One region of the Thermoanaerobacterium sp. CMT5567-10 genome, then DNA from elsewhere that is predicted to be linked to it. Evidence: riboswitches for the same ligand, from Rfam matches in the RefSeq annotation. Region 1 holds a riboswitch; the other holds the start of a gene.
What was found. A riboswitch is a leader RNA that binds a small molecule or an ion and turns the genes downstream of it on or off. The one in region 1 is predicted to bind FMN.

Region 1 (4,203 bases):
TAACGCTGGACCATTGCACTGAGGGGCACCTTATAGTGGATTATCTTGTGAAGGAGAATGCAAAAGTCATTGTAGGTCCTTCACTTTCTGAAAGGTCAAAAGTTGAGCTTTCAAACCTTACTTTTAAAACTCCGGGAATTTTATCAAAAGCCGGGTTAGATGTGGCTATTATGACAGATCATCCAGTTATTCCTTTAAATTACCTTCCCATCTGCGCAGGTCTTGCAGTGAGAGAAGGAATGGATGAGATGGAAGCTCTGAAAGCAATTACTATAAATCCAGCAAAAATAGTAGGCATATCTGACAGGGTAGGAAGCATTGAGAAGGGAAAAGATGCAGATATAGCTGTATTGGACGGTAGCCCAATTGAGATAAAAACAAAGACAAAGTATGTATTTGTAAATGGACAATTAGTCTATGAAGCATAATAAAAACATAAGCAATTGTATTATCAATAATGAGGAGGAAAATAAATGGCATTTAATTTAAAAGGTAGAAGTTTATTGACGTTAAAAGATTATACACCACAAGAGATAATATATCTTCTTGATATAGCAAAACAGGTAAAGGCTGAGAGAAAAGCAGGGATAGTTCATCAAAGATTTTTAGGAAAGACTATTGCATTGATATTTGAAAAGCGCTCCACCAGAACTAGATGTGCATTCGAGACGGCTTTTGGCGAGGAAGGTGGGCACCCGGTTTTTTTGTCAACAGATGATATACAGCTTGGGGCAAAAGAATCGATAGAGGATACAGCAAGAGTTCTTGGCAGGATGTTTGATGCAATAGAATTTAGAGGATTCAATCAAAAGACTGTAGAAGCACTTGCAAAATATTCTGGTGTGCCTGTTTACAATGGGCTTACTGACGAATATCATCCTACGCAAGTTTTGGCCGATTTAATGACGATAGAAGAAGAATTTGGATATCTGAAAGGTACAAAATTGGCATTTGTAGGCGATGGGAGAAATAATATGGCAAATACGCTAGCGGTTGGATGTGCAAAAATGGGTATGGATTATGTGATAAATTCACCTAAAGAGCTTTGGCCATCAGAAGAATACATAAAAGAAATCAAAGATATGGCAAAAGAAAATGGAGGAAGCTTTACAATAACAGATGTGCCAGGCGAAGGATTGGAAGGTGCACACGCAATTTACACAGATGTATGGGCATCTATGGGAGAAGAATCTAAGCAAAAAGAAAGGGAAATGCTTCTAAGGCCATTCCAAGTAAATGATGAGATGATGAAAAAGACAAAAAGATCTGATACGATATTTTTACACTGCTTACCTGCAGTAAAAGGGCAAGAAGTAACATATGAAGTAATAGAAGGGAAGCAATCGAGAGTTTGGGATGAGGCAGAGAACAGAAAGCACACTATAAAAGCTGTCATGATTGCCACAATTTTATAGTAATTAAGCCAAGGTAAATTTATATGCCTTGGCTTAATTTTCGCCTACTATTCAAATCATGAATAAAATGATATAATGTAAAATGTTATTATTTGCTTAAGTAGGAGGATACGATGAAGGGAAAAGTAGTTATAGCGCTTGGGGGAAATGCACTGCAAGATAAAGATATGGTGCCCACCGCAGAATCTCAATTAAATGCGATAAGAAAGACAGCTTCATATATTGCAGATATCATAGAAGAAGGGTACTCTGTGATTGTGACACATGGCAATGGCCCACAGGTTGGCAATATAGTCATACAAAATGAGACGGCTTCTAACATAATACCTGCGATGCCTTTTGACATATGCGGTGCGGAAAGTCAAGGTATGATAGGCTATATGATACAGCAGTGTTTAGGCGAAGTTTTTAAGGAGAGAAACATAGATAAAGATGCTGCAACAATAGTGACACAAGTAGTTGTTGATAAAGATGATCCTGCATTTTTGCATCCAACAAAACCAATTGGGCCTTTTTACTCAAAGGAAGAAGCAGAGATGCTTATAAAAAATAAAGGATATGAAATGGTGGAGGACAGCGGCAGAGGATACAGGAGAGTTGTAGCATCTCCAGAGCCAAAGGAAATAGTTGAATTAAGTACAATTAAATTGCTTGAAAATAATGGTGTTGTAGTCATAACAGCAGGTGGAGGAGGAATACCTGTTGTAAAAGAAAATGACAGCTTAAAAGGTGTTGCTGCCGTAATAGATAAGGATCTTGCGTCTGAGAAGCTTGCAGAAGATTTAGATGCAGATATACTTTTGATTTTAACTGCTGTGGAAAAAGTGTACATCAATTATAAAAAGCCAGATGAAAAATCACTGGATGTAATTTCAAGTGATGAAGCACAGAGGTATTTAGAAGAAGGCCATTTTGCACCAGGAAGCATGCTGCCGAAGGTTAAGGCTGCAATAAGATTTGCAAACTCAAAACATGGAAGGCGTGCAATAATAACATCTCTTGAAAAAGCATATGATGCTTTATGTGGGAAAACAGGTACTGTTATCATAGAGAAAACAGCTAAAGACTAAAAAGCTACTTGACAAATTGATATTTTTATGACATCATATTATTTAGAACTTAATAAGTGTGAAGAATATCTTCAGGGCAGGGTGAAATTCCCGACCGGCGGTAAGCGTAAGCAAGCCCGCGACCCGCATATGCGGTGGACTTGGTGAGATTCCAAGGCCGACAGTAAAGTCTGGATGGAAGAAGATTTATTTTTGTTGTTATGGTCCTGAAGATAATTCTTCAGGATTTTTGATTATGGAGGTGTTTGTTTATGGAACACAGCAAGACGAAAGTAATTGTAACTGTAGGATTGCTTTCTGCAATAGCATTTGTACTTATGTATCTAGAATTTCAGCTACCACTATTTCCAGGCTTTTTAAAATTTGATTTCAGTGATATACCGCCACTACTAGCAGCATTTGCATTAGGACCTGTATACGGGATTTTTGTAGAAATTGTAAAAAACGTGATACACTTGCCTGTAAGCCAGTCTGCTGGTATTGGGGAAGTAGCAAATTTTGTGGTTGGTTCCATTTACGTGTATACAGTAGGTGTAATATACATGAGAAACAAATCAAAGAAATCAGCAATATTTTCAATGATTATTGGAACAGTTGCTATGGCTATTGCTGGATCAGTCTTGAATTACTATGTATTTTTACCCTTGTACCAGAAGATAATGGGATGGCCATTAAGCGCTATTGTTGGAATGGGGAAAGCAGTAAACAGTCATATAGTTGATTTAAGGACATTGATAGCGTACGGGATTTTCCCATTCAACATATTAAAAGGATTTGTAATATCTATTATAACATTTCTAATTTACAAGAAATTGTCGCCAATGCTTAAAATGTAATGTGTTTAAAATAGCGGAAATTAATCCGTTATTTTTTTGCCTTAAATACTAACTTACTATGCGTTTGTTTTATGGTATACTTGGTATATAATAATTGTATAAATTTCACGGTGGTGTTACGAATGAAAATGTCATTTAAAACAAAAAGTCCTATTGAGACAGAAAAGATAGGTTTTAAATTAGGAAATTTACTAAAAAGAGGCAGCATTGTATTAATATCTGGAGAATTAGGCGTGGGAAAGACAGTTTTAACGAAAGGGATAGCTAAAGGAATGGGAATTGATGATTATGTGACAAGCCCTACATTTATGATTGTAAATGAGCATTTGGGAGATATTCCACTGTATCATTTTGATGTCTATAGGATAGAAGATTATACGGAATTATACGATATAGGTTATGAGGAATATTTTTATGGAGATGGCGTATGTGTTATTGAATGGCCTGAAAAAATAAAGCCCCTTATCCCAAAGGAAAATATATTTATACGCATGAATATGGGTGATACTTTTGATGAGAGAACAATAGAGATTGAATCACATGGCGAAAAATATGATGAAGTAGTTAAGGAGATGAAGTGATGAAGGTACTTGCAATAGATTCATCGTCAAAGACAGCGACGGCTGCACTCGTAGATGAAACTGGTGTGATAGGTGAATTTTCAATAAATCATTTAAGGCATTCTATAATATTGATGCCTATGATTGATGAGCTTTTAAAAATGGCTGAGATAAAAAAAGAAGAAATAACTCACATTGCTGTATGTGAAGGTCCCGGATCTTTTACAGGCTTAAGAATAGGTGCTGCCACTGCTAAAGGTTTAGCACAATCGATGAATGTACCGATTGTAGGAGTATCATCTCTTGATGGCCTTGCATTTAA
Region 2 (4,203 bases), 720 kb from region 1:
TGTGTGTCCTGCCCTTACCAAAACACCTCCTTCTTTTGCTTCTAGTGGAAATACATGCCCTGGCTTCGCAAAATCATCCGGCTTAGAATTACGATCTATAAGCATTTTTATTGTAAATGCCCTTTCGTACGCCGAAATGCCAGTTTTACAGCTTTTGTGATCTACAGATACAGTAAAGGCAGTTTCTCTGTTATCAGTATTTTCAGATACCATCTTGCCTATATTTAATTCTTTAAGCCTTTTATCACTCATGGGAACACATACTAATCCACGTCCATACTTTATCATAAAATTTATATCTTCGCCTCTAACTTTTTCTGCTGCTATCACAAGGTCCCCTTCATTTTCCCTGTCTTCGTCATCGACTACAATGACCATTTTACCATTTTTGATGTCTTCTATTGCACTTTCTATCGTATCGAACATTTATATCACATCTCCTTAAAATTTAAAAGCAATGAATTATTGAAACTGCCCTATAAAGTCCCAGCACTATATATCAAAAGCCATTTTCTAATACAAGCTCCTTCATTCCTTTTTTTAACAGCAGTTTTTCAGCATACTTCGATAGTATGTCTACTTCTATATTGACACTATCTCCGATTCTCTTAAAGTTTAGTGTTGTATTTAACTCCGTATGCGGTATGACAGAAACCGTAAAATATGAAGCTAACGCCTCCACAACTGTCAAACTTATTCCGTCGACAGCTATGCTTCCTTTGCTTGCAACGTATTTTGAGTACCTTTCATCAATCTTGATTTTAAATACATTTGAATTCATAATTCGATTTTTATTAACGATTGTACCGACAGTATCTACGTGTCCTGTCACAATATGGCCATTTAACCTGCCAGATATGCTTAAAGCTCTTTCTAAATTGACCATGCTTCCTATTTTTAAGTCTCCTAAATTACTGGATTTTAGTGTTTCTCTCATCAAATCCGCTGTAAATAGATTTTTTCCTACATTTGTAACAGTCAAGCATACTCCATTTACAGCTATGCTATCTCCAATAGCTGTACCGTCTAAAACATTTTCGCATTCAATTGCTATTTTTGTAATATCTCCACGTTGTATCATCTTAACTTTGCCAATCTCTTCTATTATTCCTGTAAACATAGTAACACCTACTTTTTAATATAACCTTCTATAAGTATGTCATCATCAAATCTTTTTACGTCTAATTTTTCAACAATTATGGCATCTTTAATCAAATCAATGCCTTTTCCTTCTACAGGCGTCAAAGAATTGCTTCCACCTATTATTTTTGGAGCTATATAGAACATCACCTTGTCTACTATTCCTTCTTTTAAAGCAGAATAATTTAGTGTTCCTCCACCTTCTATGATTACACTGTCTATCCCTCTCTCTCCTAACATATCCATCAATTTTTTTAAATCTACTTCACCGTTTAACTTGTCAAGTACAACTACATCTACACCTAAATCCCTTAATGCTTTTACTTTTTTATAGGGCATCATATCCGTTGTTGCTACTATTGTCGTGGCAGATTTGTCAATTACAACATTTGCATCTAGAGGAATCCTGCCGCGGCTATCAACAATCACCCTTAAGGGATTCTTAAGCCCATCTATTCGCGTCGTAAGATATGGATTATCTTTTATAACTGTGTTTATACCTACCATTATTGCCATAACACTGCCTCTCATCATATGAACATGTTCTCTCGATTTTTCATTTGTTATCCATTTAGAATCGCCTGTTATAGTTGCAATCTTCCCATCAATCGTCATGGCAGACTTTAATATTACATACGGCTTTTTAGTAGTAATGTACTTTATAAATATTTCATTTACCTTCTCTGCCTGCTCTTTTAATAAACCTGTATACACATTTAAGCCTGCTTCTTTGAGATGTTTTATTCCCTTTCCTGAAACAAGTTTATTTGGGTCCTCCATAGCTATATACACATCTTTTATACCTGATTTTACAATAGCATCTACACAAGGCGGCGTTTTTCCATAATGACAGCACGGTTCTAATGTGACATAAAGCTGAGCTCCTTTTACATCTTCTTTAACGCTTTTTAGTGCATTTATTTCTGCATGTGGTCCTCCATAGTATTCATGGTACCCTTCACCTATTATCCTGCCATTTTTAACAATTACTGCACCTACTAAAGGATTTGGATTTGTGTGCCCTAAGCCTAATCTTGCAAGCTGTAATGCCCTTTTCATATATTTCTCCATAAAAACACCCCAAAAATAAACTTAGCCCTGAAGTATGTAATACTTCAGGGCATTTCGACAAAATTGCCTATTTACCTTCTTTCATCCAGACTTTACTGTCGGCTCTGGAATCTAACCAGATCTGCCATAAGGCTCGCGGGCTTTACCGCCGGTATGGAATTTCACCAATCCCTGAAGGTTTTTAAATTTATTCAATTTTTTATATTATATCATACTCTTAATAAAAATACTAGTCTATCATTTCTTCAATAGTTCCTCCAGCAGGAATAAAAGGAAGAACCATCTCATCTTTGTCTATCATGCATTCCAAAACGTATGGCTTATTATTAGATAATGCCTCTTTAAATGATTTTTCAAACTCTTCTTTTGTGTAAATTCTTTTGCCAGAGATTCCAAACGCTTCCGCTACTTTTGAAAAATCAAGGTTTGGATTTAAATCCGTCTGAGAATATCTTTTATTGAAAAGGAGATTCTGCCATTGTCTTACCATTCCCAATGTTTGATTATTGAGAATAATAGTTATAACAGGTATATTGTATATAGCCATTGTCTCAAGAGCATGAATATTCATTCTTATGCTGCCGTCACCTGCAATATTTACCACTCTTTTGTCATTTCGCCCTACTTGTGCGCCAATTGACGCAGGAAGCCCAAATCCCATTGTACCAAGACCACCAGATGTCACAAATGTCCTGGGTTCTTTAAATTTAAAATATTGAGCGGTCCACATCTGATTTTGCCCTACTTCCGTTGCCATAATAAGGTTGTCTTTCCCTATTTCCTGCACCTTTTCTATTATCCACTGAGGCTTTAGTTTTCCATCATCTTTATATCTAAATGATGTTTTCTCCTTTATAGATAGAAGCTCTTGAACCCATTCTTCATGATTGATATCTTCAATCCTATCGTTTAACAGTGATAGCACTTCTTTAATATCTCCAACAAGTGGCACATCTACATCGACATTCTTCCCGATTTCTGCAGGATCTATATCGATATGGATGACCCTTGCATTTGGTGCCAATCCACCTACCTTACCAGCAACTCTGTCGCTGAATCTAGTACCTATGGCAATTACTAAGTCAGACTTATAAATCGCTGTATTGGCATATCTGCTTCCGTGCATCCCTATAAGTCCTAGTGATAATTCATCATCCTCTGGGAAACATCCTAAACCCATCAGAGAAGTCGCTACAGGAATCATATTTTCTTTTGCAAAATCATATAAGCTTTTAGACGCTTCACCCCATATAACTCCACCACCTGCAAATATAACAGGCTTTTTACTTGAATTTATTAATTCCGCAGCTTTTATCAAATCCGATTCATCTACATGATGCTTCTTAACTTCGACGTAAAAATCTTTCCTCTTGATAAAATTCATATCTGTTGTTTGTATATCTTTTGGTATATCCACCAGTACAGGTCCAGGCCTTCCTTCCTTTGCTATAAAAAATGCTTCTCTTAAAGTATCAGCTAATTTATCAGGTGATTTTACTATGAAATTATGCTTTGTTACAGGCATAGTAATCCCTGCAATGTCTACTTCTTGAAAAGAATCTTTACCTATCAAGTTTGTAGCAACTTGACCTGTTATTGCAACAATAGGCACAGAATCCATATATGCATTTGCAATGCCTGTTACTAAATTTGTAGCACCCGGACCAGATGTAGCTATACATACACCAACTTTTCCCGTTACTCTTGCATATCCATCTGCCATATGAGCAGCCATCTGCTCATGTGTTGCAAGAATATGATTTAAATCAGAATCATACAAAGCATCGTAAAGTGGTATAACAGAACCACCGGGTATACCAAATACAGTATCTACATCTTGTTCTTTTAAAACTTCTATTATAACTTGCGATCCTTTCAATATCATGTATCACGCCTCCTTTCCCAACAATTATTTAAAACTATACATTCTTTAAAACCGCACCAGTATTTGCAGACGTGACCAATTTTGCGTATCTTGCCATATACCCTGTC

Region 2: it holds a riboswitch for FMN, as region 1 does, so the genes downstream of both, ribD (bifunctional diaminohydroxyphosphoribosylaminopyrimidine deaminase/5-amino-6-(5-phosphoribosylamino)uracil reductase RibD) here and Q2T46_RS11870 (ECF transporter S component) in region 1, are expected to answer to the same signal.

The regions. Positions count from the first base shown of each region.
Region 1 is NZ_CP130558.2:2,345,344-2,349,546, forward strand. It holds gene Q2T46_RS11855 (amidohydrolase) at 1-428, shown strand, start outside; gene argF (ornithine carbamoyltransferase) at 474-1,415, shown strand; gene arcC (carbamate kinase) at 1,529-2,485, shown strand; FMN riboswitch at 2,549-2,675, shown strand; gene Q2T46_RS11870 (ECF transporter S component) at 2,737-3,321, shown strand; gene tsaE (tRNA (adenosine(37)-N6)-threonylcarbamoyltransferase complex ATPase subunit type 1 TsaE) at 3,444-3,902, shown strand; gene tsaB (tRNA (adenosine(37)-N6)-threonylcarbamoyltransferase complex dimerization subunit type 1 TsaB) at 3,902-4,203, shown strand, end outside.
Region 2 is NZ_CP130558.2:1,630,313-1,634,515, forward strand. It holds gene Q2T46_RS08455 (bifunctional 3,4-dihydroxy-2-butanone-4-phosphate synthase/GTP cyclohydrolase II) at 1-426, opposite strand, end outside; gene Q2T46_RS08460 (riboflavin synthase) at 500-1,120, opposite strand; gene ribD (bifunctional diaminohydroxyphosphoribosylaminopyrimidine deaminase/5-amino-6-(5-phosphoribosylamino)uracil reductase RibD) at 1,129-2,211, opposite strand; FMN riboswitch at 2,281-2,394, opposite strand; gene ilvB (biosynthetic-type acetolactate synthase large subunit) at 2,441-4,096, opposite strand; gene ilvD (dihydroxy-acid dehydratase) at 4,131-4,203, opposite strand, start outside.